DNA from 3 places in the Okeanomitos corallinicola TIOX110 genome. Region 2 is predicted to be linked to each of the others. Evidence: predicted binding sites of a transcription regulator. Region 2 holds the regulator's gene; each other region holds the start of a gene.
What was found. Region 2 encodes NtcA, which controls nitrogen genes in cyanobacteria. Its sites were predicted from a motif close to TNTGTANNNNNNNNTACANA; they were not measured.

Region 1 (10,785 bases), 120 kb from region 2:
CATGTATCATATGCTTTGTTTTTGTAAGTAAATGGGGAAATAGCTTAGTTAAGACTTTAACCCCAAATCCAAAAATCTCTACTAAACTACAAAACCTCCCTACCCAAATAAACCTGCAAAACCTCCGGTACTTTAATCGTCCCATCAGCTTGCTGATAATTCTCCAAAATAGCTGCCATCGTCCTTCCCACAGCTAAACCAGAACCATTTAAAGTATGTACAAACTGCGTCCCTTTCTTACCAGCTTCCTTAAATCTAATATCCGCTCTTCTTGCTTGAAAATCAACACAATTAGAACAACTAGAAATCTCTCGATACTTCCCAGAAGATGGCAACCAAACCTCTAAATCATAGGTCTTTGTTGCCCCAAAACCTAAATCAGCAGTACATAAATTAATCACCCGATAAGGCAATTTTAAACCCTGTAAAATTGACTCTGCACTTCCTACTAACTTCTCTAATTCCTCAAAAGAATCTTCCGGTTTTACTAACTTCACCAACTCAACTTTATTGAATTGATGCAACCGAATTAAACCCCGCATATCTCGTCCATAACTTCCCGCTTCTCGCCGAAAACAAGGAGTATAAGCACAGTGATAAATGGGTAATTCTTCCGCGTTGATAATTTCCCCCCGATAAAAATTTGTCACCGGAACTTCCGCAGTGGGAATTAACCACAATTCATCATCTGCACATTTAAAACTTTCCTCTGCAAACTTGGGTAATTGTCCAGTTCCCGTTAAAGAATCAGTATTTACTAATATTGGTGGACTAACTTCAATATACCCATTTTCAATATGTTTAGAAAGCATAAATTGAATTAACGCTCTTTCTAAAGCAGCACCCGCACCTATCAAACTCACAAACCGACTTTGGGCAATTTTTACCGCTCTTTCAAAATTCAAAATACCCATCTTTTCCCCAATTTCCCAATGAGGTAAAATATTGGAATTTTCGGGTTTATATTCATCTCCCCATTTTCTCACTTCGGGATTATCATCTTCACTTGCACCTATAGGTGTAGTATCACTAGGAAGGTTAGGAAGTGCTAAAAGTAAATCTTGAATTTGCGCTTTTAATTCTTTTTCCTGGGGTTCTAATTCGCTTAATGTGGTTTTGAGGGTGTTTCCTTCTTCTTTTAAAGCGAGAATTTCTTCACTTTGCGGACTAACACCAGATTTGATTTTTTGTCCTACCAGTTTACCAATTTCATTACTACGAGCTTGTAATTGACTACGTTTTAATTCTAATTCCCGCTGTTTTTGACTCAAATCTAATATAGGTTGAATGTCATATTTACCACTGCGACTGTTCAACTTTTCTTGTACGAGTTGGGGATTTTCTCTAATTTGTTTAATATCCAGCATTTTTGGTTGTCGTTAATTTTGTCAATTGTACTTGATGGAGGTGATTAAGCTTTAGATTTTAGCAATGCTAAACCATTTCTTGCATCATCAATCATATCTATTATTAACACCAGTTTTATACAATAACCATACAAAATCATCAAATTAATCGAAATCCCTTTTTCATCTGCGTTCTACCCTCAATATAAAATGTAGGTTGGGTTGAGGAACGAAACCCAACAATTATAAGATATTGATAAGATTTTGTTGGGTTGCGCTATCGCTTAACCCAACCTACAAAATATGATAAACTATATTTAAAACCAGGAGGTTTTCAGCAATGATGACATCTGAACCAGTAATTTTAAATATCAAAAATGTTGGTTTAAGTGATGAACAATTTTTTCACCTCTGTCAAACTAACGAAGATTGGAAACTGGAAGAAACAGCTACAGGAGAATTAATTATTATGCCTCCAGTGGGTGCAATTAGTGGTAATAGAGAATCCGAATTTAATGCTGATGTTGCAATTTGGAATCGTAAAACTAAGCTAGGAAAAGTCTTTAGTTCTTCCACTATTTTCACTTTACCTAATGGTGGTAAACGTTCTCCTGATGTTGCTTGGATAGCTAATGAACGTTGGGAATCTTTAAGCATTGAAGAACAAGAAAAATTCCCTAAAATTTGTCCTGATTTTGTTATAGAATTACGCTCTCGTACTGATTCTTTAACTCAATTACAGGAAAAAATGCAGGAATATCTGAATAGTGGTTTAAGGTTAGGTTGGTTAATTGATCCACAAAATCAACAAGTAGAAATTTATCGTCAAAATCAATCTGTAGAAATAATATTATTACCAACAAATTTATTTGGAGAAGATGTTTTACCTGGATTTATTTTAGAATTACCTGTTTTCAATAATTAACAATAGCAATTCTATTAATCACCTATTTTGTAATGCGATTGAGCAAAAACAGTGAAACTACAAGCCCTGCAAAATGCGCTGAGATTGTATTGGTATTAGCCTGAACTACTAGCATATCTAATCCGCTGATAATCCGAGTAGGGTCAAACAATTGAGTAGTTACGGCTTGTGGAGATATTGACCTGGCTACCAGTGTACCTACTATCGCTTGCGCTCCCAAAAGTGTCACCAGTATTCCTGCTAAATTTATCCATAGTCCCATTCTTAATATTTGCACTGTTTCCAGCTTCCGGGGACGATTGCTAGGGTTAGAGGAATCTAATTGTTTGCCAATTCTGGTGTAACGATAGGCTAAGTAAATACCGACACCTAAAACAACTATGCCACAAATGGCTAAAAATACACCGAATCCCGTGCCTGGGTTGTTGTTGGGACTACCTGATCTTTGACTAAATATGGCAAATAATAAGACAATTATCCCGGAAATTACACCTAGTACAAGTTGAATCCAAAAACTAATCCAACCAGCTAGACGAAACTTTTGGGCGATCGCTCGAATATTAGAGGATGGGGTTTCGGAGTTTTGTGTCATTAGATTAAAAATTAAAGATATAGATAATTGTTAATGGGTAATGGTGAAAAATACAATTGATTACCAAGTCACCAGTCACCAGTCACCTGTTCCCTTAACTTCCAGAATAATTGATAATGAATAAGTTAGATCAAGTCAAACTGTAATAATTAATTATGGATACTGCTATTGTGCCGTCTACTTTCCTACTCACTTTATTGTTATCAGTAGGACTATTTTTCTTTATTCGCGCTTCTACTAAAGACCGCATCGAAAAAGCTCAGTTGGTTTCTGAACAAGATGAGACTACCTTGATGACTCAACTCAAGGATTATTTTCGCTCCCGTGCCTATCGTGTGACATCTATAGATCAAGATAAAAATATAGTTACTTTTGAAGGTCTTGTCAGACCTAGCTGGTTTTTAGCTATCTTTTTGACTTTTTTAGCTGCTGTTGGTTTTGCTTGTTTGTCTTTGGTTTTAGCTCAGGTATTTGATAGTCAAAGTCCACTTTTTCTATCTTTGGTACTGCTGTCACCATTAAGTGGTATATTTTATTGGCGCAAATCTGGAAGACTTGAGCAAGTGTCACTCAAAATGGAATCTGTCCAAAATGAGCAGCACTCCTCAAGTATAATTACTGTTGTTGCCCATAGAGATGAACTTGCTGAGTTACAAAGGGCATTACAGTTAAAGATGTTGGATTAAACCTTGGCGGCCATTCCAAGGTGAATAGAATTACATCCTGATGCTTTAAGCTAATTACTTCTGACTGACTTTTGAGGAAACAGAGCAGTAGGGAGGAGGCAAAACAAATCCTTATTTTGACAGTTTTGCTGACTATTTTCTGGAGTCGTCAACATAATCTAAATCCTTTGATAGATAATATTGATGATTTCCGATAAGTATAGTTACAGCAATAACTGTATTCATGTGCTTGATTTTGTTGCTACTCCCTGCTGTATGAGCAGAATAGATATCTTGCTCTTGTGGCTTTTTCCTGACCAAGAATTGATACTCTAATTTGGGTAAGCATGACTGGCATTTCAGTTCAAAACTAAAAAAAAATTGAATTTTTGGATAAACTGATCAATTTTGCCAGTTAATTAATGTCAGAGTCAGAAGTAATGAGTAGGATTCAATGCGTGAGAAACCATTGTCTAGATGCTAACGACTAGCTACAGCCACTAATTCTTGTCCAGCAACAGGAGTTTCCAACACTCTCAAGCTGGGGAATAAGAAGTGATTTTCTTCTACGTATTGAGCGCCAAACAGACCTTTTTCCGCCCAGAAATAACGGTCTGTGGTGTGTTCGTTCCGTTTTACAAGTAGCAATGCAGGTGGCAAGATACCTTCAGCTTGAATGAATTTTCTCGCTGCTGTCACAGGTTTATCTTCGCCGCTTTCGATGCTATATTGAGGCACGTGTTCCAGGATGCGTCGCCCTTCCTGACGACGACGACTTTTCCGTTTACGTCTCCTTGCCAACCTATTGTCCTCCTCTTTCAAGCTATCAGATTGTAGTTATAGCTACAAAACCCGTCGTAATTATATACGTTATATTTTAAAAAATCAATGGTTTTTAATGTTTTGATACAACTACAGTTTTCCTTTGGAAGTTGAGAAAAATTTTTATAGCTAAGTGGTGATAAAAGTAGATTAAAAATAACTAAGTATTTGGTTGTGAAAAACGGTGGTGATGAAAAGGTAAGCAAGAAGAGGTGGTGAGAAATGTTGCTTTTTTTCCACACTTTTGCTTGTTTGTGCCTTAGTTTTTCTGAGAGTAAAATTATAGTTAATTATCCATAATCAAGTAATAATGAGAGAATATAGTTAAACTAAAAAGGCGATCGCCAAAAACACAGCAAGTTTTCTATTTGTCCCTGCTAAGTCATAATTTTGAGCAAGAGCTAAACAATGTTAATGTCTGCCAGTTCTGATTTCATTGCTCTGTGTCGAGAGCAAATATCCCTACTAACCCAAGGACTGGGAGCGTCTTTGAGTATTGTGTACTTAACACAAGAATTAGGAGAAACGTCCACAGGCCAAGCACAACTAATTCCTGTGGTTGTCTACCCAGAAACAGCAGCATTACAGCAGGGAGAAAAACTTACGCAGGCTAAAGCAGTTCAACAAATAGAACTAGAATCTAATCACCTTTTGTCATTACCAGCACAGCCGGGAAAATTATTGACTGCTGCCTCAAAATCTTTCACTTCACCTTCAGAGTCTAGAAATACAGATCAAGCAGCTACCCCCAATTCAGAAAATGAATATGTTGTCAGTGCTAATCAAATAGTTTTACCTCTAATTTATGAAGGGGTAATGATGGGTTTATTGGTAACGGGAAGAGAAGATAGACCTTGGAATGAAAGTGAAGAGAGTCAAATTCAGCGCATAGCTAAAACCCTGGCCATCGCCTCTATTTTAGATCAACGTCAGGTATGGTTAGAGCAACAGTTACATCAACAGCAAATTCTCCAAGAACAACAACGAGATTTATTAGATAATCTTTTACATCAGTTCCGTAATCCTTTAACAGCTATTCGTACCTTTGGTAAACTACTTTTAAAAAGATTACTGACCACAGATCCTAATCGGGAAGTAGCCATCAGCATAGTTAGAGAAAGCGATCGCCTCAATGAATTACTACAACAATTTGATCAAGTCATCGCCTTAACTAATGCAGATTTAGAACCCATACCCCTAACAGCATCCAATGTAGTAGAAGCATCTTTGCAAACAGCAACCAAAGCACCTTTATTATTACCAGGAACTGGGGAAGAAGTCACAAATTGCCATTTAAAAGATTTATTAGCACCATTATTAATATCTGCTCAAGCTATTGCCCAAGAAAGAAATTTAGAATTAATTGCCGATATTCCAGCAGATTTACCCTTAGTAAAAGCTAATATTAAAGCCATCCAAGAAGTTTTAAATAACATCATTGATAATGCTTTGAAATATACTCCCACTGGTGGTAAAATTTTTATTCAAACTGGATATCAAAAAGCGAACTTCCAAGGCATAGCCATTAGCGATACAGGCCCTGGTATACCGCCAGAAGATTTAGAACATTTAGGAGAAAGGCATTACCGGGGTGTACAAGCACAAACAGAAATTCCCGGTACAGGATTAGGAATTGCGATCGCCAAACAACTGATCGCACAAATGCAGGGAGAAATTGAAGTTTTCAGCCCTGCATTTAATTCCAATCTTACTTCCCTAAAACAACCAGGAACTACAGTCATGATTTGGTTAAAAATTGGTAATGGGTAATCGGTAACAATCTTTATTCACCCCCTCACCTCCTGAATTCTGTTGTATTTTGTCCTCTGGTTACATACTTAGGGCTTGCTGAATAAATCTCAAAACATTACAGGTAAACGATTTTAGCGATTTTGACTTTCAAAAAATGCAAGCTTTGATGAGGTGAGAACTGAAAAACCTTGCATTTAATTCCTGCTTCAAGGAAAAATAGTTCCCATCCAACTCTTGAAACTGTCACCTGTCTCCACGACAAGACTTTATCAGCAAACCCTACTTAATTGTGAAATTGATGGTACTCTGTTTTTGCACAAACGCCTTTATCACTATCACAATACAATCTATGACACTCAACTTATATTTACTACGACATGGTGAAACCACCTTTAGTCAAAACGGTAATTTCTGTGGTAAAACTGATGCAGATTTAACACCAGCAGGACTGCAAATGACAGAGAGTTTTGCTGCGGTTTATGTTAGTCCTATGAAACGCACCATTGCCACTGCCAAGCCATTTTGTGATGTTGTTGGTGTCGAGATGCAGGTACGGGAAGGACTCAGAGAAGGTAGTTACGGTGAATGGTAAACCAAGAGTAAATCCTTTGTGCAAGAGAATTACACAGAAAACTATATGAAATGGTTGTCAGAACCAGCTTGGAATGCACCACTAGGTGGAGAAACGGCGGTAGAAATTGCTAACCGCTCTATGCCTGTAATTACTGAAATTATAGATAAACACTCTGAAGGTAATGTTTTAGTAGTTTCTCATAAAGCCACAATTCGGATTATGCTTTGTAGTTTACTAGGAATTGATTTGGGATGCTATCGCTATCGGGTAAATATTTTGGTGGCATCAGTCAGTATGGTTAAATTTGACGTTAATGATCCTTTGTTAGAAATATTAGGCGAACTGCTTGCAGCAGCGCTTCGCTATCGCTACCACATACCCGATCATATTCGTTCTCGTCCAGGAACTTAGAGATATAGAGAGGGGGAGAGGGGGAGATGGGGGAGAATATTAACTTCTGCCTTCTGCCTTCTGCCTCCTGAACTCCTGACTCCTTTCCTTGATATTCTATTGCAAAGAAACTAACAGATTTTGATTAATAGTCATTTCTAAATCTGTGTTAGGTTCAATCGCAATTAAATCTACACTACTCTTACCAAAGAAAAGACCAATTAAAGCCCCAATACCAGCACCACCAAGAACTTCCTCAGTGGCAATAGCGCGATCGCCTGTCACCGCAGATATAGCCGCAGCCGCACTTGCACCCAACACAGTATTCTTAATAATTGAACCTGTGCTACTTCCTTTTCTCACAGTTTCCACCTTAGTAATCACACCAGAAGAAGCACTCAAATTATATTCTTGGCCATTAGTCAAAACTAACTTTTGTGCCATAAACTGAGAACCACCTTGAGCCGGTCTGAGTTCACCAATTACCTGACTACCAGCAGGAATTACCACAGTACCATCTTGGGTAATTACATTTTGGGAAGTTGTCAAAGTTAAAGGTGCAGTTTCCTCCTTTGTCACCAGAATTTTCTGTGCTTGTTCATACTTCACCGGAATTACAGTTCCTTGAGGAATAGTTACAGTAGTAATTGGTGGTGGAGTAGTTTGCAATGCAACGATATAGGGTGAATTAATAGCCGCCACTTGATTAGTGCTAACCAACGCTTGATAAATAAACGCCGCTACCTGCGCTCTAGTAGCAGTCACAGTAGGATTGAGAAACTTAACATTAGGATAATTAACTACAATTGCCCTCTCAGTAGCCGCAGCGATAGGAGTCCGTGCATAGCCAGAAATATTAAAAGAGTCATTGTAATATTGCAAAGTGGTTTCAGTATTGCTCATCGGAGCATATTCCAAGCCATTAGCCAAAGAAACTAAAACCTGCTCACGGGGGATATTTTGATTAGGTCTAAAAACATTCCCAGGATATCCCGACAAGAAACCGATAGAATAGGCTTGTCTAATTGCACCATAAGCCCAATAACTACTAGCTACATCATTAAAATTAACAGGCTGACGTTGTGCAGACTTACTAAAAGCCTTATTAATCATCGCCGCAAATTGGGCGCGTGTCACCGGTTCTTCAGGACGAAATGTACCATCAGGAAACCCAGCAATTACACCCCGTTGAGATAATTGTTGAATAAATTGTGATGCCCAATAATTAGATGAAACATCAGAAAAATTGGTTTGTGCCAAAGATGGCGCAGGTGTCATTAAAGGTGCTATACTACCAGCAGAGACAGTTAAAGCCATCAATAAAGCTGTCTTAGATTGTAAACGATTTAAAGTAAACATTGATTTTACTCCTGTAAAAATTATTTGTTTTTCTAGTTAACTCTTCTGTTATCTACATAGACAATTTTGACATCAAACAGTTCCTGTTTTTACTACCTTTTGTAAATAGTTTTATAGTCAGCATTCATCAGTCAGCAGTTAGTAGTCGGGAAAAAGCAGAAAAACTAATATACATACCCGTTTGATTAAATAGGTAAGGGTAAAGCAATGCTAAACCCTTACAAATCTAGATTTTTTGTAATCTTGCGAAAATCAATTTCCCCACCGTGTTTAGTAGCAAAAAAATATATTCCCAACTTCTTGCAGAAATCGGGAATATGAAAAATAAAATAAAAACTCTCAAACCTATCACCCACCCTAAATCTAGTAACGAGACAGTACCAAATTTGACTGTAAAGTGATGTCTAAATCTTCTTCTGGACGCAAAACGAAGACATCAGCTTGTTTTTTTCTTAACAGCACACTTGCTAAAGCACCGGCAGCAGCACCACCAATGGGTTCTAAGGTTTCAATTTTCTTGTTACCTGTTAACAGTGAAATTACTGTAGCAGCACCCGCACCTATTGCCGCATCAGTTAATATCCGTCCAGTATCAGTACCTTGAGAAATTCTTTCGGTTTCAGAAATGGTACGAGAGTTAGCAAAAATTTGTTGTCTTCTACCAGAAGTAAAGACTAATTCTCTAGCTACAAAACGTACACCTTGTTTATTGTCGTTGTTGTAATAACCATTATCTACATTAACTGGTTGCAATTCACCAATAATTTCAGTTCCGCGAGGAATTAAAACATTTCTGTTGTTGTCTATGATGTCGTTAGCTATTCTTAATGTCAGAGGCGTAGTTTCCCCTGGTTGCACAATTACCTTTTCCTTTTCGTAGGTGACAGGTAAGGTAACATTGGCTGGAATTGTTACAGAACGAGATTGATTAAGATTAAATTGTGCTTGAGCAGGAGCAAAGGTAAATAAAGGTGTAACTGTAGCTGTAGTAATGGCCATTGCCATCAATGCAGCAGTGCTAGATTTCCAACGTATAATACTATTCATTATGAAATTTCCAATGATTGTGATAGATATGATGACGTGGACTAAGCAGGATAGTTTCTCTCAGTTATCAGGTTTAGCATTGCTAAACCCTTAGATGAACCTCTACCAATAATCTGTATTTTTGAGGATTACCCAAATGAGTGAAACATCTGTTCAAGTTCCTATCAATACTATTGTTCCTATGCTGACTGCAATTAGCGATACCTCCAGTAAGCTGCGCTAACACCAATGGGAGAAATTCAAAACTCTAGAAACTAATTTTGTGACTCAGTATGGTGTAGAGGTATGGGAAGAAGTATTTAACTTTCGTCTCAAACCAGCTTTAGATAAAGATTTTGACAAATGTAACAAGGGAATTAAATCAGTAAAAACCGTGGGTTAGTTTAACCGATAATTTTTCCCAAACAAAAACCCGCCCAAAGGCGGGTTAAAAGTTAGAGGTTAAATAAAATACCTATTCAACAAATTCATCATTCAAATTAGAACTTGAAGGTAGTACGCAGAGTACCAACGTAAATAGTATCGTTGCTGTTATCATGTTCTGGATTGAAGATTACCAACAAACCAGGAGTGATCATGATGTTGTCGGTTAGTCTCATTTTGTACAGACCTTCTAAGTGGTAAGAAGTGTCAGAATCTTCTGTTGCAGTACCATTAGCACCTGTAACTTTAGGTGGTTGACCAAAAATCAGACCCAATGTATTACCTTCTCTACCCAAGTCTCTTACCGCTAAAGTAGCAGCCCAGTAGAACAAGTCTGCATCTGAGTCACTGACTTCACTTTGAGCGTTAGTGTAACCAGCCCAACCACCAACAGCTATTCTAGAGCTAGGTTGGAAAGAAGCTTGTACACCGTAGTTGTCAGATGTGGTAGCAACGTTACCAAACGGTCTACGAGCATTGAGACCACCTGTGCTGTTGGTAAGGTCTACAAAGCCACCGCGCTCATAACTACGAGCATAGGTGAAACCAATATTGAAAGCTTTGCTGGGTTTGAATTCTAACTGACCAAAAATGGTACTGCTACCATCAAAAATCCCGTTCTTCTGATCAGGATCATTGGGGTTATCAGGTGCTAAATAAGCTGCACTTAATGTAAATGCACCTTTAGGATTCAATTGTACAGTTACACCAGCGCCACCATTACCTTGACGATAGATGGGGCTGAAACGTCCGTAACGAGAGATAGCACCTGTACCACTACTCTTGAAATCAGGGTTAAAGGAGTTGATGTTTTCGTACATTTCCGCACCAGCAGCATCAACCTTGACACGGATTTTTTCACCAAAGTTAAAGGCGTAGTTGATTTTATC
Region 2 (10,785 bases):
TTCTACCTCCATGGGTTCTGTTTGTGGTTCTACCCTCGCCCTCATGGATGCAGGTGTACCCATTCTTAAACCCGTCAGCGGTGCGGCAATGGGTTTAATTAAAGAAGGTGATGAAGTCCGTGTTTTAACAGATATCCAAGGTATTGAAGACTTCTTGGGTGATATGGACTTTAAGGTTGCGGGTACTGATACAGGTATCACTGCCTTACAAATGGATATGAAAATATCTGGTTTATCTTTGGACGTAATCAAACAGGCTGTAGAACAAGCAAAAGATGCTAGGTTACACATCCTGGGTAAAATGCTTGAGACAATTGAAACACCTCGTCTTGAGACATCACCTTTTGCCCCACGTCTGTTAACCATCAAGATCGATCCTGACATGATCGGTTTAGTCATTGGACCCGGTGGTAAAACCATCAAGGGAATAACTGAAGAAACAGGTGCAAAAATTGACATTGAAGACAGTGGCATAGTCACCATTTCCGCAGTTGATGAAAACCGAGCCAAGCGAGCGCGTAACATCGTTCAAGGCATGACTCGCAAACTGCATGAAGGGGATGTTTACATAGGTCGTGTGACACGAATTATACCTATTGGTGCATTTGTGGAATTCTTGCCCGGAAAAGAAGGTATGATCCACATTTCTCAACTTGCTGACTATCGAGTTGGTAAGGTTGAAGATGAGGTAGCAGTTGGTGATGAAGTGATTGTCAAAGTGCGCGAAATTGACAATAAAGGTAGAATCAACCTGACACGCTTGGGTATTCACCCAGATGATGCTGCTAAAGCACGGGAAGCTGCGGCTACAAATCGTTAACAACGATTAAGGATTTTAGATTTTGGATTAGAGATAAATCCCAATTCTAAAATCCGCGATGCCTGATTTTTACAGTGGGCATCGCTGTATGATTTTTTTATTATTTTGAATAGTGATATTGGAGGTAAGCAAGATATGGCTACTAGAGAAGAAATCACCATCAAAGTGCCATCAGAAATTGCAGAAGCCTATCGTCAAGCAACGAAGGAAGAACAGGAACAAATTCAACTCAAGTTTGCATCAATTATGCAATTAAAACTTTTCAATTCTCGACAAGATGCTGTGCAACATCTCAGAAATATGATGGATGAAGTTAGCAAAGAAGCACAAGCACAAGGTTTAACGCCTGAGATTTTAGACTCTATTTTATAAATTGCACTATGATGGATATTTTTCTTCTGGGTAAGGTAAAGTCTTTGTTAAAACAACTGGACGATTAGCACCAGTTGGCAGAAGATAAATTGATATACGAACATCACAATTTTTTGCATCTTCCGGTAAAGAAGGTCTTTTTGTTGCTGCTGCGAGTGAAATCCTACCGGGACCATCAATTATGATTTCGTATCGTGTACTTTCAATTGTTAAAGAGCCAGGTTTACCTGCTCCCAATCTATGGTCATCAAGAGCAGGATTTAAACTAATCGGATTAGACTCAAATGTTGGAATTCCAGAAATTTCAAACTCTACGCGACATAGATGATATGGAATGATCACACGCTCCCTACTTTTAGGAACAATGTACAACTCTGAATTTAAACGCAATTCATCGGAATGATAATTTCCTACAGAATCTTCTCCTGCAATTGTGGCTGTCAGTTCAATTTCAAGAATTTCGATTTCCGGTAATAATTCGAGTGGAGCAAGTAATCGAATCAGGTCAGAACGATGTGCGGATCTTATAGCAGTCTTTTCACGCCAAGGAACTTCAAGTTCAACAGAACCTCCTCCTGGAGAACCATAAACTGGATTCTTAACAACAAAAGGAGCGCGCTCAGTTTCAAATAGCAAAGCCACAACGATTTTGTCATCAACAGGAATATTCAATGAAGAAATCATTCTTGGAGCAAGCTCATTAAAAAAGGACTCTACTTGAGGATACCAACTAGCAACATCATTGGCATTAGCTCCAATAACACAATCAATACCTTTTTTTTCATCAACACCTATTAGCCAAAGTATATTCTCTCCTCGTGCAGCATTAGCATGACCTGCTATTCGACGAGCAGCCTTCGCTTCAGGTATCCAGACTGCCTTTAACTCAACCAAAAAATCTTCGTTAGGTTGACCACTTTTGACACAATCAATAACTCTCAATGCCCAACTTTCAATTTGTCTAGAATTCATCTCTCTAATCAAAATTTTTGCTTCAAAAATTTAAAAAAATATAACGTCAACTTTATTACTGTGCATTGACGTATTAAAAAATTACACTTACTACATAATACACAACTTTTATTTCCGCAACCAGTAACATCCCCAAAAATCAGAGTTTCTTGTTACAACAACTTTTAAGCTGGTTGGGACATCAACAGATAAGAAAACCTAGACATAAACAAATCTTTAACTCTGTCACCTGTCACCTGTCACCTGTCACCTTCTTAATTTGTCAATTTCCAGAATGTTTGCTACATAAAAACTAAGTAACCTAAACGGTTAACTTGTTATCCCTCATTGGAAATCCATCATAGTGAGTGCTAAACGTCTACCAGAAACCACCGCCCATGTCCGCATCACCGCTCAATCTTGGCAATATGGCTTAATTGAAGGTGATGTCAGTGCAGGAGATTTTGAATGGCATTTTAAATGGCATTTCCGTCGGGGGGAATTATCTGTCAAACCCTCTCAAGGTCGGGCTTTAATCAAAGAACCTCTCGGTCGCTTTTTAGAAAAACAAGATTATCAATTAGAACCAGGGGGAGATTATGCTTTTACGATTCGGGCAGAATTATAAATAAATTAATTATTAATTAGAAGTTAAGCGATTAAGGTAGCGTTCAATTAAAAGGATAGCTACTATATCATCTATTGGTCTGGGAGGTTGTCGCATACCTTTGGGTAACAATTTTGTTATTCCTGTGGGTGGGAACATTTGCCAATAGCGATCGCGTGCTTCTAAAGTTGTATAACGTTCATCCACTAAAATAATATTTACAGTGGGAATTAATTCCTGATTCAATTGTTTTTTCCACTTTTTTGCCGTGGTTTGATCTCCCATCACAACTAAGGAAATAGGATATTGTTGTCTTAATGATGAAATTTGAGCGATCGCCTCATCAGCAGCGACAACTTGATGGAAATAAAGTTTTCTATCCAATCCCATCACAGCCACACCACATTTATCTCGACCAGGATCAAAGCCCAAAATTGCAGGTTGTGTATTAGTCATTAGTTATTACCAATTACCCATTACCCATTAATTTAAGTGCTAAAAATAACTTTTCCATCAGATATTGCTACTAACTTGACTCTCAAAGGACCCGCTGTATAGGTGTCTTCTGCTGCGATCGCTTTAATTTCCAGTGTTGCTTGAGACTCTTGTAATTGAGTAAAAAATCGCCCAACAGTCCCATCTATCTGTACATTTTCCAGAATACCAGCATTACGGGCGCGAAACTGAGAAGCAGAAATCAACAAATCCAACCTTTGCCTTAATTGATATAGTGTCATATTTTTCATATCAGCGGAAGTTGTCGCCAAAACTTCACTAGCTGAAAACACCAATTCATTTGGCATCGCATCAGCAAAAAATTCTATCTGCTTTTCTCCTCGGACATAATTACCAGCAGAAAAAATTCTCACCACATATTCTCGACCATCTTGAATTTGTTTGATCAGTTGTTCAACCCTTTCTTTAGTAACACGCAATAACTCTGAATTTCCAGGAGTTGTATTAGGTTCACTTAATTGAATATTGGCATTGCGATTAGCTTGTTGCAAAATTTGCATTACCACTTGACTAGCAGCAGTAGGTTTATCTACACGCACTATTCCAGCAGCGATTACCTGACCACGAACTAAAGCCAACTTACCTAAACGTAAATCACGGTAAGATTGATAATATTTTTCTAACCTTGCTACTTCCTGCTCTAAATATGTTTGTTGTTTTTCCAATTCTTTTAAGCGAGATTCCCTAGTAGCAATTACTTTTTCCCTTTGTTTAATTTCTAAATTTCGATTTTGAATTAATTTATCCAAATTAGCAATTTTTTGATCACGCTGCTCAATCACTTTTTGACGATTAGCCAATTCCTGATCACGTTTTTCAATCGCCGTCTTAGCTTCATCTATAGCTTTTTTAGCCTCTGCATACAACCGCTGACGTTCCTTTGCTAATTCTGCAACTGCGGTTTGTAATTCTTGCCGTTGATTATATAAACTTTGCAATTCTGATGTAGACTTTCTGTACTGAATCACCACTTCACCCAATCTACTTTGAGTATCTTTTAATTGAGCTTGGGTTTTAGATTGCTGACTGATAGTACGGTTAAGTTGGGCTTGTGTAATTCTTTGTTTAGCATTAGCAGCTTGCAAAGACTGATTAATTTTTTGTAAATCTTGCTGTGCTTGAGCTTGTTCTTTCCTTGACTCCGTTAACTGATTCTCTACCTGATTTTTTTGGTCTTCTGCAATTTTTAACTGTTCTCGTTTATCTATCAGGTCTTTTTGAATATCTTCCAACTCAAACACCCCTTTTCGCAACCCTTCATCAGCCGCAAATAGAATTGCTAAAGTAGAAGCAGAAATGATCCCACCCGTAAAAATTGTTACTAATACCGCTGTTTTTTTCGGACGCAGATTGAAGAGTGAGAGGCGTGCTTTACCCACCCGTGTGCCGATGCGATCGCCCACGGTGGCAATTACGCCTCCCAAAATTAGAATTGCTGCTATCAGGATGTACCCAGTGGCCATCTTCAACTACCACCAAAAAGCTTCCAGATACAGCCTACTACTTTCAACCATAGTCTGTGGGGGAAAGAAGATTGGCAAAAGTAGAAATTAGTCAATTTTGAAATATTCCTCCAAGTATGAGTGTTTTTTCTACAACTAAAATTTGTGTCAACTTATCCCCCAGCAGATTTTAAGTAAACTGTCTACTCAAGGTAACAGGTTTATGCACAGTAATCTTTTTCTTGTGAATAGAAATCATCTTTTTCTCGCGTAAATCCCCTAATAACCTAGTCACAGTTACACGGGTAGAACCAATAGCTTCTGCGATCGCTTGATGAGACAATTTCAAATCAATAGTAATACCATCAGCACAAGGGACACCAAAATCACGGCAGAGAATCAACAGAAAACTGACTAACCTAGAACCCATATCTCGGTGAGCCAAAGTTTCAATCATCATCTCCGTTTGTAGAATCCGCGAAGACAAACCCCGCAGCATCAACATCGCCAATTCTGGATTTTCCTTGAGTGCTTGCTCAACTTGTTCAATTGGTGCAGAAAGTAATTCAACCGCAGTAAAGGCCACGGCATGATAGAATCTATCTGACTTATTTCCCGTCAGTAACGACAACACACCAAAAACACTATTTTCCCGTAACAGTGCTACCGTTATTTCTTCCCCTGCTTCATATACCCTGGAGAGTTTCACCGCACCCTTGAGAAGAAAATAAACTCGCTCGGCGGGATCGCCGGGAAAAAAGATCGTTTTGTTGCGTTCAAACGTCTCCACAACTGGTGGAAAAGCTCCAGTCGCCATCTGACGAAAAACATTTGCTAGGGCTTTATCTTGTGTCACGATCATCTCCCTTCCCCTACCCAATGCCGGAAAAACAAAAACTGATTACCTAAGAATACACCTGAAAAATCTAGAAAGCACCGTCAACCTTTCTGTCTTTTCCTATACTCAAATCTATGAATTTATATAGTTCTGTTGATTATGATACCTAATTGTTGTGATTTTGAGCTATAAATTATTAATTAATTGTTTCACAAACACAAGTAACTGGGTTTTTTGTTCAAAAATTTGCACGATCTTCACAACTTCTTAAACAATTAACTGCAATTTTGATCCTCTTCACACCCCCAAAATTAGATTTTTGCCAAATCTCATCCCCAACCAAGTCAAAAAAGACTCAGATTCTAGTATTGTTAAGTATGCTCCTAGTGATTGATCACATTGACAATTTTTATGCTGAATCTGTCTGGAAAAAACGCCTTAGTTACTGGTATTGCTAACAACCGTTCCATTGCTTGGGGTATTGCCCAACAACTACACCAAGCTGGTGCTAACCTGGGTATCACCTATCTGCCAGATGACAAGGGCAAATTTGAAAAAAAAGTAGCTGAATTAGTAGAACCCCTCAAACCTAGTCTTTTCCTACCTTGTAACGTTGAAAATGACGAGCAAATTCAAGCTACCTTTGAAACTGTAAAGCAGCAATGGGGTAAGTTAGACATCCTCATTCACTGTTTAGCTTTTGCCAATAGAGAAGATCTAACCGGCGATTTTAGCAACACTTCCCGTGCTGGTTTTAATAAAGCTTTAGAAGTTAGCACATACTCACTTGTGCAGTTAAGCGGTGCTGCCAAGCCTTTAATGACAGAAGGTGGTAGTATTGTTACTCTTTCCTATTTAGGCGCAGTTCGAGCTATCCCCAATTACAACATTATGGGTGTAGCTAAGGCAGGATTAGAAGCTAGTGTCCGTTACTTAGCCGCAGAACTCGGACCCCAAAATATTCGCGTTAATGGCATTTCCGCTGGTCCCATCCGGACTTTAGCATCTTCAGCCGTAGGCGGAATCTTAGATATGATTCACCATGTGGAAAAGGTCGCTCCTTTACGTCGCACTGTTACACAATTAGAAGTAGGCAACACCGCCGCATTTTTATGTAGTGATTTATCTAGTGGTATTACTGGGCAAATTCTCTATGTAGATTCTGGCTATGAAATGATGGGAATGTAACAAGATGTGACAGGTGACAGGTGACAGGTGACAGTAAAAAAGTAAGGGTGAATAAAAAACCCAATCACCAATCACCAATCACCAATAAATAATAACTAATGACTAATGACTAATCAACGCATTGCTACAGTTAAACGCACAACTGGGGAAACAGAAGTACAAGTCACTATTAACCTTGATGGGACAGGGATCTGTAAATCTGACACAGGAATTCCCTTTTTAGACCACATGATCCATCAAATTTCCTCCCACGGTTTGTTTGATTTAGATATTCAAGCCAAAGGTGACTGGGAAATTGATGATCACCACACAAATGAAGATGTTGGTATTACCTTGGGTCAAGCTTTACACCAAGCACTAGGACACAAAAAAGGTATTGTCCGTTTTGGTCACTTTGTTGCACCCCTTGATGAATCTTTAATTCAAGTCGCTTTAGATTTTTCTGGTCGGCCTCATCTCAGTTATGGTTTAGATATTCCTACTCAAAGAGTGGGAAATTATGATACTCAATTAGTGAGAGAATTTTTTGTAGCTGTGGTCAATCATAGTCAAATGACCTTACACATTCGCCAATTAGATGGTATTAACTCCCATCATATTATTGAAGCCACTTTCAAAGCTTTTGCTAGAGCTATGCGGATGGCTACGGAAATCGATCCACGTCGTGCTGAAACTATTCCTAGTTCTAAGGGTGTATTATAAATTACTATAAATATTGCTCAAATATTATTCTCTGACGGATAATTGACAGATTAACTTTCTTATGTCTATTATCGTGCTACTGTTTACCCTGTAGTCATTCACACCCTGTAGATTCTTGGTAGTTTAACCACAATGAATCCTGTTACAGATACTCCTGATCCTCAATTAAATCCTATAGATCAACCACCGATAGTCCTCACATCTGAGTTGAGAAAAGTCTATCGCACTGGTTTTTGGCTGAATCAACAAGTTATATCACTTAAAAGCTGTTCTCTACAAGTTTATCCTGGAGAAACTTTTGGTTTACTAGGTCCCAATGGTGCTGGTAAAACTACTTTGTTAAAATTACTACTAGGAATTATTCGCCCTTCTGCGGGGAGAGGATTATTGTTAGGAAAACCATTGGGCGATCGCTCAGTGAAACAGCGTATCGGTTATTTGCCAGAAAATCCCTATCTGTATGACTATCTCACAGGTTGGGAATTCTTAGAATTTGCTGCTGGTTTATTTCAAATTCCTACCAAAATACAACGTCAGCGTATTCCTGAATTATTAGAACTGGTGGGTTTATCTCAAACTGATGCTCGTAAAAAATTGATGCGACGTTATTCTAAAGGGATGCTACAACGGGTTGGTATGGCTCAGGCATTAATTAATGATCCAGACCTGGTATTTTTGGATGAACCAATGTCAGGACTTGATCCATTGGGACGTTACCAAATGCGGGAAATTATCCTTTCCCTGAAAAAACAAGGAAAAACTATCTTTTTCAATAGTCATGTTTTAAGTGAAGTAGAACAGATTTGCGATCGCGTGGCAATTTTAGCCAAAGGAGAATTAATTTGTAGTGGTTCTCTCAACGAACTATTAGGTACAGAAAATACATATCATGTTAAAGGTGAAGGTGGAGATGCAGAAGTTCTGAAAAAAAGAATAGCTGATCTACAATTTGACGCTGATGGTACTTGGCATGGTATTTTACAAGAAGATTACTACGATTTCCTTTCCAGCCTCCGATTGATGGGGGGGAAAATTATCACTATTAATTTTTCCCATCGTTCTCTAGAAGAATTCTTTATTGAACAGATCCAAAATCAAACTTCTTCGCAGTAATTTTGTCAGATTAAATCCAGCCTTTATTGTAAATTTGATTTGAAAAACTTGTTATTTTCATAAGTTCAATATTCAGCCTAAAGTGACTATCTGATTCATGAATTCTCCCCGCCTACAAACATTTGAATATTTTAGAAAGGGCAGCATTTATGGGATAAATATAAAGTGGTACGTGAGAAATATTAATAACAACTAACACCAACAAAAACCTTACTAAATCATAGTACCAATTATTACCAATAATAAATGTTGATGCTTAACTATTGACTAATTATCTAAAAATTGCTCTAATCATTAACAAATCATTGATGACATCCGCATCAGCTTTAAAATTACTTCACTAAAAAACACGTAGTCCTAATCAAATTATATCCGGACAATAACAATTACTGAAGAAGATAACATTGTCGGGGGAACTCCAATAATTAAGTATAGTCAACGTTGAAATGATTAGACATTACTTTACAGTGCTTACTCTCAAATTCTCAGGTAAATATGCTTAATATAAATTTGTGGAAACTCCTAACTCACACATCAACATCTGTGGTTTTACTTACCACAGTCAATCTTGCTTTACCAGTCGTTAGCCTAGCACAACAGCAAAGATCATCCACCTCAAACATATCTACAGATTACCTGTTAGGTGGTGGCGATCGCATTCGTGTCAATGTATTTGAAGTACCTGAATATACAGGTGAATATCAAGTTCCTCCCGGCGGAGCAATTAACCTGCCTTTAATTGGTAGTGTTTCTGTTTTAGGGTTAACCACCGAGCAAGCATCTGATGAAATAGCCAGAAGATACGCTCGCTTTCTCAAACGTCCCCTGATTTCAGTTAACCTGTTATCCCCACGTCCCATTAACATATTTGTAGCTGGAGAAGTGACACGGCCAGGAGCTTATACTCTCAGCTTACAGGGAACAGGTGGCGATAACCCTGGTTTACAATATCCCACAGTATTAGCAGCACTCAGCACAGCCGAAGGAGTAACACTAGCCGCAGATGTTACCAAAGTGCAGTTACGTCGTAAAACTGGACGTTCAGGGGAACAAGTTATCAGTCTCAACTTAAAAGAAATTACTCAAACAGGCAGAATTCCCCTAGATATCACACTCAGGGATGGAGACACCATAGTTGTACCCACAGCCACAGAATTAAATGTTGCTGAAGCGCGCAATTTATTTGCAGCTAACTATGCAGCTAGTCAAACAGCACCCCGGACAGTAGCCATTACCGGTCAAGTTTATCGCCCTGGTTCTTATCTGGTAACACCAGGAAGTGCAACTCTCCAGGCAGGTGCTGTTAATCCTGAAACAACAGGTAGCGGCTTACCAACTGTTATGCGAGCTATCCAACTAGCTGGGGGAATTACATCAGAAGCAGATGTTCGGAATATTAAAATTCGCCGTCCGACTAGAATTAACACACAACAAACTATAACTCTCAATCTGTGGGAGTTACTGCAAACAGGAGACCTAGATCAAGATGTTGTGTTGCAGGATGGAGATACTATTATTGTTCCCATGGCGACTGAAATTAACGCCGCAGAAGCCACTGCATTAGCTAATACTACGTTATCACCTGCAACCATTAAAGTTGGGGTCGTGGGAGAAGTTAAAAAACCTGGCTTAACAGAGCTACAACCCAATAGCACTTTAAATCAGGCTTTATTGGCGGCTGGTGGTTTTAATGATGCAAGAGCAAGTAGTGGAGCAGTAGATTTAATTCGCCTCAATCCCAATGGTACTGTTACTAAACGAATAGTTAAAATAGATTTCTCTAAGGAAATTAATGACGAAACTAATCCCATTCTCCGCAACAATGACGTTGTTGTAGTTAACCGTTCTGGTATTGCTAAGACTGGAGATACGGTCGGTACTGTAGCTGGTCCATTGGGTCTGATATTTAACGTTCTCAGATTCTTTGGACTCTAAACAAGGATATTGTAAAAATGGGATGATAACACATCCCAAAATTTGCTTAATGAGAAATAAGTGTTTTCCGCCTGCTACAGCAGGCTTATTTTGTATACTATAGCAGCAGTCAATTATCAACAGTAAGATCCTTCTCTTTTAGGTTTTGTATAAATTTAAATTATAGAAGAATTGAAATAGTTGAGTAGTTTAAAACTTATAAACTTTCTCCTTTATATTTTCTTAATAATTAATTGAGAATTATTTTTATTTATCAACGATATTGCAATACTTTCAGCGATCTGCTATGATTTAGTAGAAT
Region 3 (10,785 bases), 850 kb from region 2:
TTATTTGCAAGAGCAGATGCTTTGTGCATAAATTCCCCACAATCTCAGTTCCAGTCAAAGGTTAACAGGCAGTAGTCAGTAATGGGGAGTATTGTTAATAAATTTTTGGGTAAAAATGAAAATTTACCGCATTTTGATAAATACGATAAAGAACAAATATAAAGATCAAGAATTGGGTGGAAAAACCACCTATCAAAAAATGTACTACTTGGAGATTTGAAATCGGCTTTTTTTGCGTTGTGACAACAATCCAAAACCAGCAATTAAACCAAATCCCAGAAAAGCTGATGGTTCAGGTACGGAAGTCGCACTATAGTTATATGTAACTGTCAATTCCCCTTTAGCAAGTGTATTAATAATAGTCGCAAGATTACCTGATCCTGTAATACTTGATCGAGCTGTAGCTGAAAGCAAGAAGTCAATATTACCAGAACCAATAAAAGCACCTAAGTTATCGGTTAGAGTCTGAGTCTGTGCCCTTTGATCCATAATATTGTCAAAAGAGCCTCCAGAAGTGCCACCAAAATCAATTTGACCATCAAAAGCTGTCGCGTTAAATAACTCACTCTGAGATAGATTCAGTGTAAGTAAATTTGTACTGCCCTGATTTAAAAATAGATCTGCACCAATCTCTGTTCTGATTATAGTTGCAGCTGCATCCAAGCTCTCAAACCTGGCATCTCCTTTGATGTTGCCAGTGATATCTAAAGTCACACTTTCAAGTGTACCCAGAGCAGAATTAAATTTTTGAATGCTGAGTACTGTATCATAGAAATCGGTGGAAGCGAAATCTCCAGAATTAGCACTATAGCTAATAGAAGCTGCATTTGCAGTTCCACCGGTAACAACAATTCCGGCTAGGGTAGTGGCAGCTGCTAAAGCGCCAAAAAGTTTAGAGTTCATTGTGTATATGGCTAAAATTACTTTTACTGATCACATTTAACTCTAAAATCATAATTAATACTTTCGTGAAAATACTTGATTTAGTCTAAATTTTAAATAATTTAGATAATCGTTGCCGTAAAACAAATATATAATATATATATTCTGTTTAAGTAAAATCCCTGATACAATAAGTTCTGACTTTATAAATATTTTTTAGTAGATAAATAACAAAAAAAACTTAAAATCTTTATATATCAAAAGTTACATGATTTTCTAGACTTTCTCTATTTGGTTTTATCAAAAGCACGAATCCAAGCAATTGATGTTTAAAATACAGCTTTGTAATTTTATTATTCACTACTAAAATCATCAAAAAACATAAAGTAATAATAGTAAATTTCCGATACTTACCTAAATGTAACAAATAAATACTTAGTTTAAGTATTATCTACACCAGAAAAAACACTAGCTATAATATGATTATGTCTCTAGATTCCGTTAGTAATTTGAATTCTCATCCGCAAATCCACGAAACTCCTACGTTTATTCTCGTAGATGGACACTCTCTGGCTTTCCGTTCCTATTTTGCCTTTGCTAAGGGTAAAAACGGAGGACTACGTACAAAGGACGGTATTCCTACCAGCGTATGTTTTGGTTTTCTTAAATGTCTCTTAGAAGTAATGAAAACAGAACAACCCCAAGCAATGGCCGTAGCGTTTGATTTGGGTTTACCTACTTTTCGTCACGAAGCGGATGATACCTATAAAGCGGGTCGAGCAGAAACACCAGAAGATTTTATTCCTGATATAGAGAATTTACAAGATTTACTGAGAGCTTTAAATTTACCTATTTTTACATCACCTGGTTATGAAGCGGATGATGTTTTAGGAACTTTAGCCCAAAAAGCCTCTACTGCTGGTTATGGGGTGAAGATTTTATCAGGGGATAGAGATTTATTCCAACTCATTAATGCTGAAAAAAATATTACAGTTTTAAATTTTAGTCCAGAAGCTTTAAAACGTTCTGCAAATAGTATCACTGAATTTCACGCAGAACAAGTTCAAGAAAAATTAGGCGTTTTACCCACACAAATTGTAGATTATAAAGCCCTATGTGGTGATACATCAGATAATATTCCTGGAGTTAAAGGAATTGGGGCAAAAACAGCAGTAAAATTATTAAACACCTATAATTCTTTAGAAGGAATATATAAAAATATAGATGAAATAACAGGTGCAAATCAGAAAAAGTTAGTTGCTGGTAAAGATGATGCACTACATTCTCAATACTTAGCACAGATAGTTGTAGATGTACCCTTAGAAGTTAACTTAGAAGATTGTCAATTAACAGGGTTTGATCATAATCTTTTAATTCCGATTTTAGAGAAATTAGAATTTAATAAATTCATAGAACAAATCAACAAATTACAAGAAAAGTTTGGTGGAGAAGTTTCAGAAACAAAACCAGCAGAAATCAATAAAATTGAATCAGAAGATGATGATGAGTTATGGTTTTTTAGTGCTGAAGATACAGCAAATGCTGAGAAACAAAATGATTCATCAATTCAGATATCTATTATTAACACCGCAGATAAATTACAAGAATTAGTTAGTATTCTCCAAAAACATACTAACCCAGAAAAACCCGTTGCTTGGGATACGGAAACTACAGATTTAGATCCCAGAGATGCAGATTTAGTAGGAATTGGTTGTTGTTGGGGAACAGGAGAAAATGAAGCTGCTTATATTCCCGTTGGCCATAAAAACGGCAATAATTTACAACTAGATGTTGTGTTATCAGCATTACGTCAAATTTTAGAAAGTGCAGATTATCCGAAAACATTTCAAAATGCTAAATTTGACCGATTGATTTTTAAAAATCAAGGAATTAACTTAGCTGGTGTAGTATTTGATCCCATGTTAGCAAGTTATTTGCTAAATCCAGATAATACCCATAATTTAAGCGATTTATCTTTAAGATATTTGGGTTTACAATTAACAGAATATAATCAAATAGTTCCCAAAGCTGGAAAAAAAGAACCACAGAAAAATATTTCTGATATTGATATCAATACCGTAGGTTATTATTGTGGCAATCAAGTTTATGCGACATTTCAATTAGTTCTGAAATTACAGGAAGAATTAAATCAAATACCAGAATTAGCTAAATTATTAGTAGAAGTAGAACAACCTCTAGAAGCGGTTTTAGCAGAAATTGAATATACAGGAGTAAGAATTAACTCCGCTTATTTACAAGAATTATCCCAGCAATTAGAAACAGAATTAGCGAAATTAGAAATACAAGCTACTGAAATTGCTGGTGAAAAGTTTAATCTAGGTTCTCCTAAACAACTTAGTTATATTTTATTTGAAAAACTGGGTTTAAGTACCAAGCATTCCCGGAAAATTCAAACAGGTTATTCTACCGATGCTGCAACTTTAGAAAAACTCCAAGAAGTTGATGAGACTGGTTTTGTTGATTTAATTATTGAAAATAGAACATTATCAAAATTAAAATCTACCTATGTAGATGCTTTACCTGCATTGGTACATCCCAAAACTCAGAGAATACATACTAATTTTAACCAAACTGCAACTGCAACCGGTCGGTTATCTTCTTCTAATCCCAATTTACAAAATATTCCCATTCGGACAGCTTTTAGTCGTCAAATTAGAAAAGCATTTTTACCTGAGTCTGGTTGGTTAATGGTTGCTGCGGACTATTCACAAATTGAGTTAAGAATTTTAGCACATTTGAGTCAAGAACCTGTATTAATTTCAGCTTATCAAAATAATGAAGATATTCATACAGTCACAGCAAAGTTAGTGTTTGAAAAAGATGAAGTAACATCAGAAGAAAGACGTTTTGCGAAAACAATTAATTTTGGTGTCATTTATGGGATGGGGTCGTTAAAATTTTCCCGCTCTACAGGTGTAGATAAAAATACTGCAAATGAATTTATTAAAAAGTTTAACCAAAGATATCCGCTAGTGTTTGCATATTTAGAAACTGTTAAAAAACAAGCTATTTGTCAGGGATATGTAGAGACAATTTTGGGAAGAAGACGTTATTTCGAGTTTACTACTAGAAGCTTACAGAATTTAAAAGGTAGTAGTTTAGAAGATATTGATTTGAGTAAGTTAAAAAATTTGGGTGCTTATGATGCGGGGTTATTGCGTTCTGCTGCTAATGCACCAATTCAAGGTTCAAGTGCAGATATTATTAAAATAGCGATGGTACGATTACATGAAGTTTTAAAAAAATATCAAGCACGGTTGTTGTTACAAGTACATGATGAATTAGTGTTTGAAGTTCCTCCCCAAGAATGGGAAGAATTACAAATAGAAATTAAGTCAGAGATGGAAAATGCGGTGAGTTTAAGTGTACCTTTAGTTGTTGATGTACGTGCGGGTGATAATTGGATGGAAACAAAGTAGCCTTTCGGTAATAGGTGACACAAATCAGTATTATTATGACAAGACACAAAGTTACATTTTTTGAACAAAGGTTGAAGAATTTACGTGGTGCTTGTACAATATGCTCAGGTATGAAAGTAGTAATTGAACAAACTGTTAAATGTCGTTGTTGAATTATTTCCACAAACACAGTTGATTTCACATTAGGCTACTACATAATCTCTAGACTTGTCGTCTAAAAATAATTGGGGTGTAGTATGGTCGAGAACTTATCAGTTTCATTGTGTTGTCAAACATGGGTGGAGACAGAAAATCATGTAAATAGACAATATTTACAGGCTATGGAACGCTTATTAATAGTGGTGCAAGAGCTTTCCCTAGCGCGTAGTTTAGAAAGAATTATGGAAATTGTGCGAGTAGCAGCCAGAGAATTAACCGCATCAGATGGTGCGAGTTTTGTACTCCGCGATAATGGTTACTGTTACTATGCTGATGAGGATGCTATTGCTCCCCTTTGGAAAGGCCAAAGATTTCCGATGAATATTTGCATTGGTGGTTGGGCAATGCTTAACCAAAAACCTGCAATTATTGCAAATGTGAGTATTGATGAGCGTGTTCCTCATGTTGCTTATAAACCGACTTTTGTTAAAAGTATGGTGATGGTTCCTATCCGCACTCAAGAACCAATAGGAGCAATTGGTACTTATTGGGCAACTCACCATCAACCAACTGTAGAGGAAGTCAAAGTTTTGCAAGCATTAGCAGATGTGACATCTGTGGCTATGGAAAATGTTGAAGTTTATGCTGAATTAGAACAACGAGTCAAAAATAGGACTATTGCTTTAGAAAGAGAAATTGAAGAAAGAAAAGTTGCTGAAGCTGAAGTGCGCCGTCTTTCTTTAACTGATGAGTTAACAGGTTTATACAATCGGCGTGGTTTTTTTGTAATTGCCGAACAACAATTAAAATTAGCCAAACGAACTCAAATTTCTACCTATTTAATGTTTATTGATTTGGATGGACTCAAACAAATAAATGATAAATTAGGGCATGAAATGGGTGATATAGCCATAGTTACAGCTGCGAATTTAATGAAACAAACTTTCCGTCAATCTGATACTTTGGGAAGATTAGGGGGTGATGAGTTTGTAGTGTTATTACAAGGCGATAACCCAAGTTTAGAGGTTATTATCGAACGATTCAAATACTCTATTGATGAATATAATCGCTCAAGTAATCAAAGTTTTGAAGTATCTATGAGTATAGGAGTTGTGAATTATGATTATAACCAACCAGTATCTTTAGACCATTTAATTACTATAGCAGATGAATTGATGTACCAACAAAAACGTGCTAAGAAAAAGAAAGAGGTTGTTTGATTTAACAGAAGGAAACAACCTCAGATAGTATGATATTTTTTATATTTTTTGCCTGATATTTTCTTAACCGAAATAACTAGGCTCATTTCCTGGTTGCCATTTAATATTACAACCAACGCTTGCTTGTTGTTCAGTTATAACTGGTTGATTATGTAAAACTGCTTCAATCGCTGCACGCAAATCTTTCCCAGTTACAGGTTCATTATTACTAGGACGACTATCATCTAATTGTCCTCGATAAACTAGGTTTCTATCACTATCAAATAGGAAGAAATCAGGTGTACAAGCTGCGGTATAAGCTTTTGCTATTTCTTGGGTTTCGTCGTAGCATAAAGGAAATTTAAAATCTAGTTCAGTCACCATTTCTTTTAATGATTCTGGTGCATCATTGGGGTAGTTTTGAGCGTCATTTGCACTAATTCCAATAATTGCTAAATCACTATTAAAGTAGTCGTTTCCTAACTTTGATAATTCTTGTTGGATATGTTTAACAAATGGACAATGACGACAGATAAACATTATCAGTAATGCTTTTTTGGTTGCAAAAGTAGCGAGTGATATTTTTTTTCCAGATACTACTTCTGGTAGATGAAAATCTGGTGCTTTAGTGCCTATTGCTAACATAGTGGAAGCTGTTAAAACCATAATTCCCCCGATAATAATAATTTTGAAAAAGTTTGGCTAGATGCTTTTACTTTAGCGTAAATACTACTTGAGAATTTGCTGTAAAAGTTTTTTGTGAGGAGTCAGGTGTTCAAAGATATTACTGATACTGCTGACAGCGTTCTAAATAAAGTTGAGAAACCTTATCTCCTAGTTTATGATGTAAACAATCTTGAACTAGAAATGGTATGTATGCAATAGTTGGTAATACTTGTTAACAGGGAAAAATTAAAAAAATTAAACTGTTTTAAAGATTAAAAATAGTAAAAATATTAAAAAGTAGATGAATCCCTGTAAAAAATCAAAATTTCAGCAGCACGAATAAAGCATTCGAGAATGTCACAAAATACCAAAAATAATCTACCATTTGATTCTTAACTTTTGCCCAATATCACCATTTATCCTTATCTATGGTGAGACTAGAATCGCTACTAGATAAGCGGGATTGACTGATTGCATTGGTATTACTTTCAGCCGAAGAATATCCTAGTACATTCAACATCATAATACTAGCTGCGGCTAAAACGTAGCGTCTACCCAAACTTACTCCATACCTTCTTTGTAAAAAATTTTCTTGTAGAGCGTTAAATTTGTATCGGTTCATCTACTACCTCATTTGTTGTTCTAGCTTTCTGTTAAGTTAGACGCTGATGATGTATCAGATGTTCACTATCGCATATAGTAGTACATAAAGAGCAGGTGGTTACAGTTTTGGTAACGGGGTTTTATCTCTAGATAATTAATTTTTTATTTTCAGTATTTATTTTGGCTAAAAAGCAGGTTTCTGTGGTAACAATATCTAATTTACAGGTACAGTCCACCAAGCGAGGGAATATGGTTGCGTTGGTTGATTTACTTGTTGTTGAAACTGGACGCGAATTTTATATTTACCAGTAATGGGAACGGGACAGAAAATATGCTCTATATTATCAATTTTACTCACAGAAGCACAGGTAGCTGTTTCTGTTTTTAACCCATCTTCTTTAATTAGATAAAGGTCTAAATTATTTAATCCTTGATCTTGAAAAGATTCATCTATATCATATTGTTGGTTTTGGTTTTTATCATTTAATTTTACTAATCTATCCCAAGTTAAAGTAATGGCTACAAAACTGTTTTGTTGCAATGGTTTTTCTAAACTATATTCTAGAGTAGAATTAACATTTATTTGGTTATAATCCCAACCAATGGGAGGGATCTTTGTTTTAGGTTGCCATTGACCAAACATAAATTGTTGATAGGCGCGATAGGCGTTTAAATGTCCAGTTCCCATTTGTGGATCTAGGGGAATTTGAGGAGATTTATAAGCGTCGGAAGCGAACCAATTACGATTTTGTTTGTCTATTAAATTTTTGGTCATTCCTAACGATAAACCATTACCATTATCTTGAATTTTCTCGGCTGAATTTAATAATACAGCTTTCATAACTTGATGATTTCTGGCAGCCGTAGTCCAATTTTGCTGTTTAATTTTTAACTGTCTATCTGCAAATTCTTGTAATAATGCGATGGTTGCTGTCAGGTGAGGTGCGGCAAAACTTGAACCTGTAACTTTATTCAGTTTACCATCAGGATTGAGTACAGGAATGTTAGTACCAGGAGCAATGATGCTAACTGATCTGCGTCCACCAAGATTAAATTCTTTACCTGCTAGGCGATCGCCTACTCCTTGATTATTTCCTGCTAAATTAGAAACATGAACTTTATTAAAAATTCCCTCTCTTGGGGATGAAAAAGCAACGTTAATTCCGTTAAAATTATCTGTAGGAATGGGAATCCCACCTTTACCTTGATTACCTGCGATCGCATAAACAACATTATGCACCCGACTTGACCAGTCAATACACAAAGTTAGTAAAGCTTGACCATCTAACACTGCATCTGGCCTGGGATCACGGTTTAAAGGTTCACCAAAACTAAAATTAATAGCGCGAACATCACCACCATTTTGTAATGCTATGTGTTGTGCAGATAAACATTCTTCTTGTTGACCCATATTTTTCGTAGATCCAATAGCAGAAGAATATAGTCTTGCATTTGGTGCAACTCCAGTCCAAGCTTTATCTTGACTAATCATCACCGCTGCTACATTGTAAGCATGAGGATCAACACCACTATTTGATGTAGCCTTTATAGTACCTGAAAACACTGCCATGGGAGAAATAGCACGGTTTTTAGAGACGGTCTTATCTAAGCCAAACATCCCAGGACGACCAATTTCTACCTGACCAATGGCAATTTTGCGACCAGTTAAATTGTAAGGTGGTTGATGTAATTTCAGCACATCAATACCATTACTTCCTAAAGGACTACTAAACTGCATAGATGCCAATACAGGCACAGTTAAACAGGAAACACTCAAACCGCAGATAATCCAGATTTTTTTCATGGTCAGTTATCAGGTGACTGGTGATAGGTAACAGGTGACAGGTGACAGAAAATAATTAGTTACCAATCACCAATTTCCAATTTCCAAAAAGTCCATATTTTGTTACAATCCTTACAGACGAAAAAGCTTAAAAACCCACTAGCCATGACCCAAAACCCATCTAAAAAGCCTATAGTTATTGCTCCATCCATCTTATCAGCAGATTTTAGTCGTCTAGGTGACGATATTCGCGCTGTAGATAAAGCGGGAGCAGATTGGATTCACGTTGATGTAATGGACGGACGTTTTGTACCTAATATTACAATAGGTCCTCTGGTTGTGGAGGCAATTCGTCCAGTGACAACCAAACCTCTGGATGTCCATTTAATGATCGTAGAACCAGAGAAATATGTAGAAGGGTTTGCTAAGGCTGGTGCGGATATTATTTCTGTACACGCTGAACATAACGCTTCACCCCACTTACACCGGACTTTGGGACAAATCAAAGAACTCGGTAAAAAAGCTGGTGTTGTACTCAACCCCGGTACACCTTTAGAATTAATTGAATATTCCCTAGAACTTTGTGATCTAGTGCTGATTATGAGCGTTAACCCCGGTTTCGGTGGTCAAAGCTTTATTCCTGGTGTAGTTCCCAAAATTCGCAAACTGCGTCAAATGTGTGATGAACGCGGTTTAGATCCTTGGATTGAAGTAGATGGCGGCCTGAAAGCTAATAACACCTGGCAAGTTTTGGAAGCCGGTGCTAATGCCATTGTAGCTGGTTCTGCTGTGTTTAATGCTCCTGATTATGCGGAAGCAATTACCAATATTCGTAACAGCAAACGTCCCAATAAAGAATTAGCGGCTGTGTAATTGCATAGTGTTAATTAAATAATACTTAAATCCTCGATTTCTTTGGGAAGTCGGGGGTTTATTTTATTAACTATGGAAAATGAATTTTCCGAGTTTGAGAAACAGTTAATATATAAATAGCTCTGTAATTCTGTAACTTTTAACTTTTATGAATATAGTTACTGCTAAACGTTTCACCATCGCTGAATATCATCGTCTAACGGAACTCGGCTTTTTTAGAGAAGATGAACGAGTTGAATTAATTAAAGGTGAGATAATTGAAATGGCTGCAAAAGGTAAATCACATTCAACTTTCAATAGGCGACTAATCAGAGAGTTAACACAATTAATAGGTAATCATGCAACCTTACAAAATCAAGATCCTATATCTATACCTCCAAACAGTCAACCAGAACCGGATTTAGCAATTCTCCGTAATCGTGCTGATGACTATTTCATAGATCATCCCACACCGTCTGACATTTTACTATTAGTTGAAATTTCTGATTCTACTTTGAAATATGACCAAGAAGTGAAATTACCTTTATATGCAGAATCGGGTATTTCTGATTATTGGATTTTTAATTTAATTAATAATATTTTAGAGTGTTACAGTGAGCCTTATCAAGATTCTCAAGGTAATTTTGATTATCGTCGTAAGTTGATTTTATTACCTCATGAGTCTGTGAAGTTGCCACATTTCCCTAATTTAGTTTTGGATTTGTCTAAGGTATTTCCTGGCTGATATTATAGATATATTTACACTTGATCAGGTGGTGAGAGTGAAAGTTAGGTAGTAGCGATCGCCAATTGCACAACCAAAACGATCAACATTAGATCCCCGACTTCTGTAATAAATTGATAATTTATTGACAAGTTTAAAAAAGAAGCCGGGGATTTAGTTATTGTAGAGTTAACATCACATACATTGCTATAATAATTTATACACAACAGTATGATTTAAGAATAATGTCATTATTTACTAAATTATTATACCTCAACCTAAATTCAGTTAATAAACCACTTGAAAATTTTTTTACTGAAATAGTTGTTTGTTTTTTTCAACATAATCAAACTATTCTGATTAACTGGTTAAAATATCACTCAATTATTAATGATGAAACTTATTCTGAAATAGAAATTTCACCTCAAAAAAAATATGCAAGACTACCAAATCAAAATGAAGATAGTATAATTGATATACAAGTTAAGTTATCAAATG

Region 1: the regulator NtcA is predicted to act here: its motif matches at 4,359-4,378, upstream of WJM97_RS11365 (DUF3155 domain-containing protein).
Region 3: the regulator NtcA is predicted to act here: its motif matches at 8,831-8,850, upstream of rpe (ribulose-phosphate 3-epimerase).

Annotation. Positions count from the first base shown of each region.
Region 1 covers NZ_CP150886.1:2,622,347-2,633,131, reverse strand. Annotated here, with positions in the region: gene WJM97_RS11390 (transcriptional regulator) at 1-27, shown strand, start outside; gene serS (serine--tRNA ligase) at 87-1,367, opposite strand; gene WJM97_RS11380 (Uma2 family endonuclease) at 1,690-2,271, shown strand; gene WJM97_RS11375 (DUF3611 family protein) at 2,294-2,863, opposite strand; gene WJM97_RS11370 (cofactor assembly of complex C subunit B) at 3,019-3,549, shown strand; gene WJM97_RS11365 (DUF3155 domain-containing protein) at 4,009-4,329, opposite strand; gene WJM97_RS11360 (ATP-binding protein) at 4,759-6,120, shown strand; partial or broken gene WJM97_RS11355 (histidine phosphatase family protein) at 6,452-7,087, shown strand; gene WJM97_RS11350 (S-layer homology domain-containing protein) at 7,184-8,425, opposite strand; gene WJM97_RS11345 (conjugal transfer protein TrbI) at 8,789-9,472, opposite strand; gene WJM97_RS11340 (iron uptake porin) at 9,952-10,785, opposite strand, start outside.
Region 2 covers NZ_CP150886.1:2,740,541-2,751,325, forward strand. Annotated here, with positions in the region: gene WJM97_RS11865 (polyribonucleotide nucleotidyltransferase) at 1-820, shown strand, start outside; gene WJM97_RS11870 (hypothetical protein) at 956-1,192, shown strand; gene WJM97_RS11875 (hypothetical protein) at 1,199-2,164, opposite strand; gene WJM97_RS11880 (DUF3146 family protein) at 2,508-2,771, shown strand; gene WJM97_RS11885 (pre-16S rRNA-processing nuclease YqgF) at 2,784-3,206, opposite strand; gene WJM97_RS11890 (DUF3084 domain-containing protein) at 3,239-4,729, opposite strand; gene ntcA (global nitrogen regulator NtcA) at 4,899-5,570, opposite strand; gene fabI (enoyl-ACP reductase FabI) at 5,958-6,734, shown strand; gene hisB (imidazoleglycerol-phosphate dehydratase HisB) at 6,840-7,436, shown strand; gene WJM97_RS11910 (ABC transporter ATP-binding protein) at 7,569-8,549, shown strand; gene WJM97_RS11915 (SLBB domain-containing protein) at 9,045-10,484, shown strand.
Region 3 covers NZ_CP150886.1:1,889,950-1,900,734, forward strand. Annotated here, with positions in the region: gene WJM97_RS08205 (Cof-type HAD-IIB family hydrolase) at 1-29, opposite strand, end outside; gene WJM97_RS08210 (PEP-CTERM sorting domain-containing protein) at 205-903, opposite strand; gene polA (DNA polymerase I) at 1,368-4,322, shown strand; gene WJM97_RS08220 (sensor domain-containing diguanylate cyclase) at 4,559-5,680, shown strand; gene WJM97_RS08225 (thioredoxin family protein) at 5,744-6,325, opposite strand; gene WJM97_RS08230 (proteinase inhibitor I4 serpin) at 6,735-6,947, opposite strand; gene WJM97_RS08235 (S8 family serine peptidase) at 7,143-8,732, opposite strand; gene rpe (ribulose-phosphate 3-epimerase) at 8,877-9,584, shown strand; gene WJM97_RS08245 (Uma2 family endonuclease) at 9,733-10,308, shown strand; gene WJM97_RS08250 (PD-(D/E)XK nuclease family protein) at 10,533-10,785, shown strand, end outside.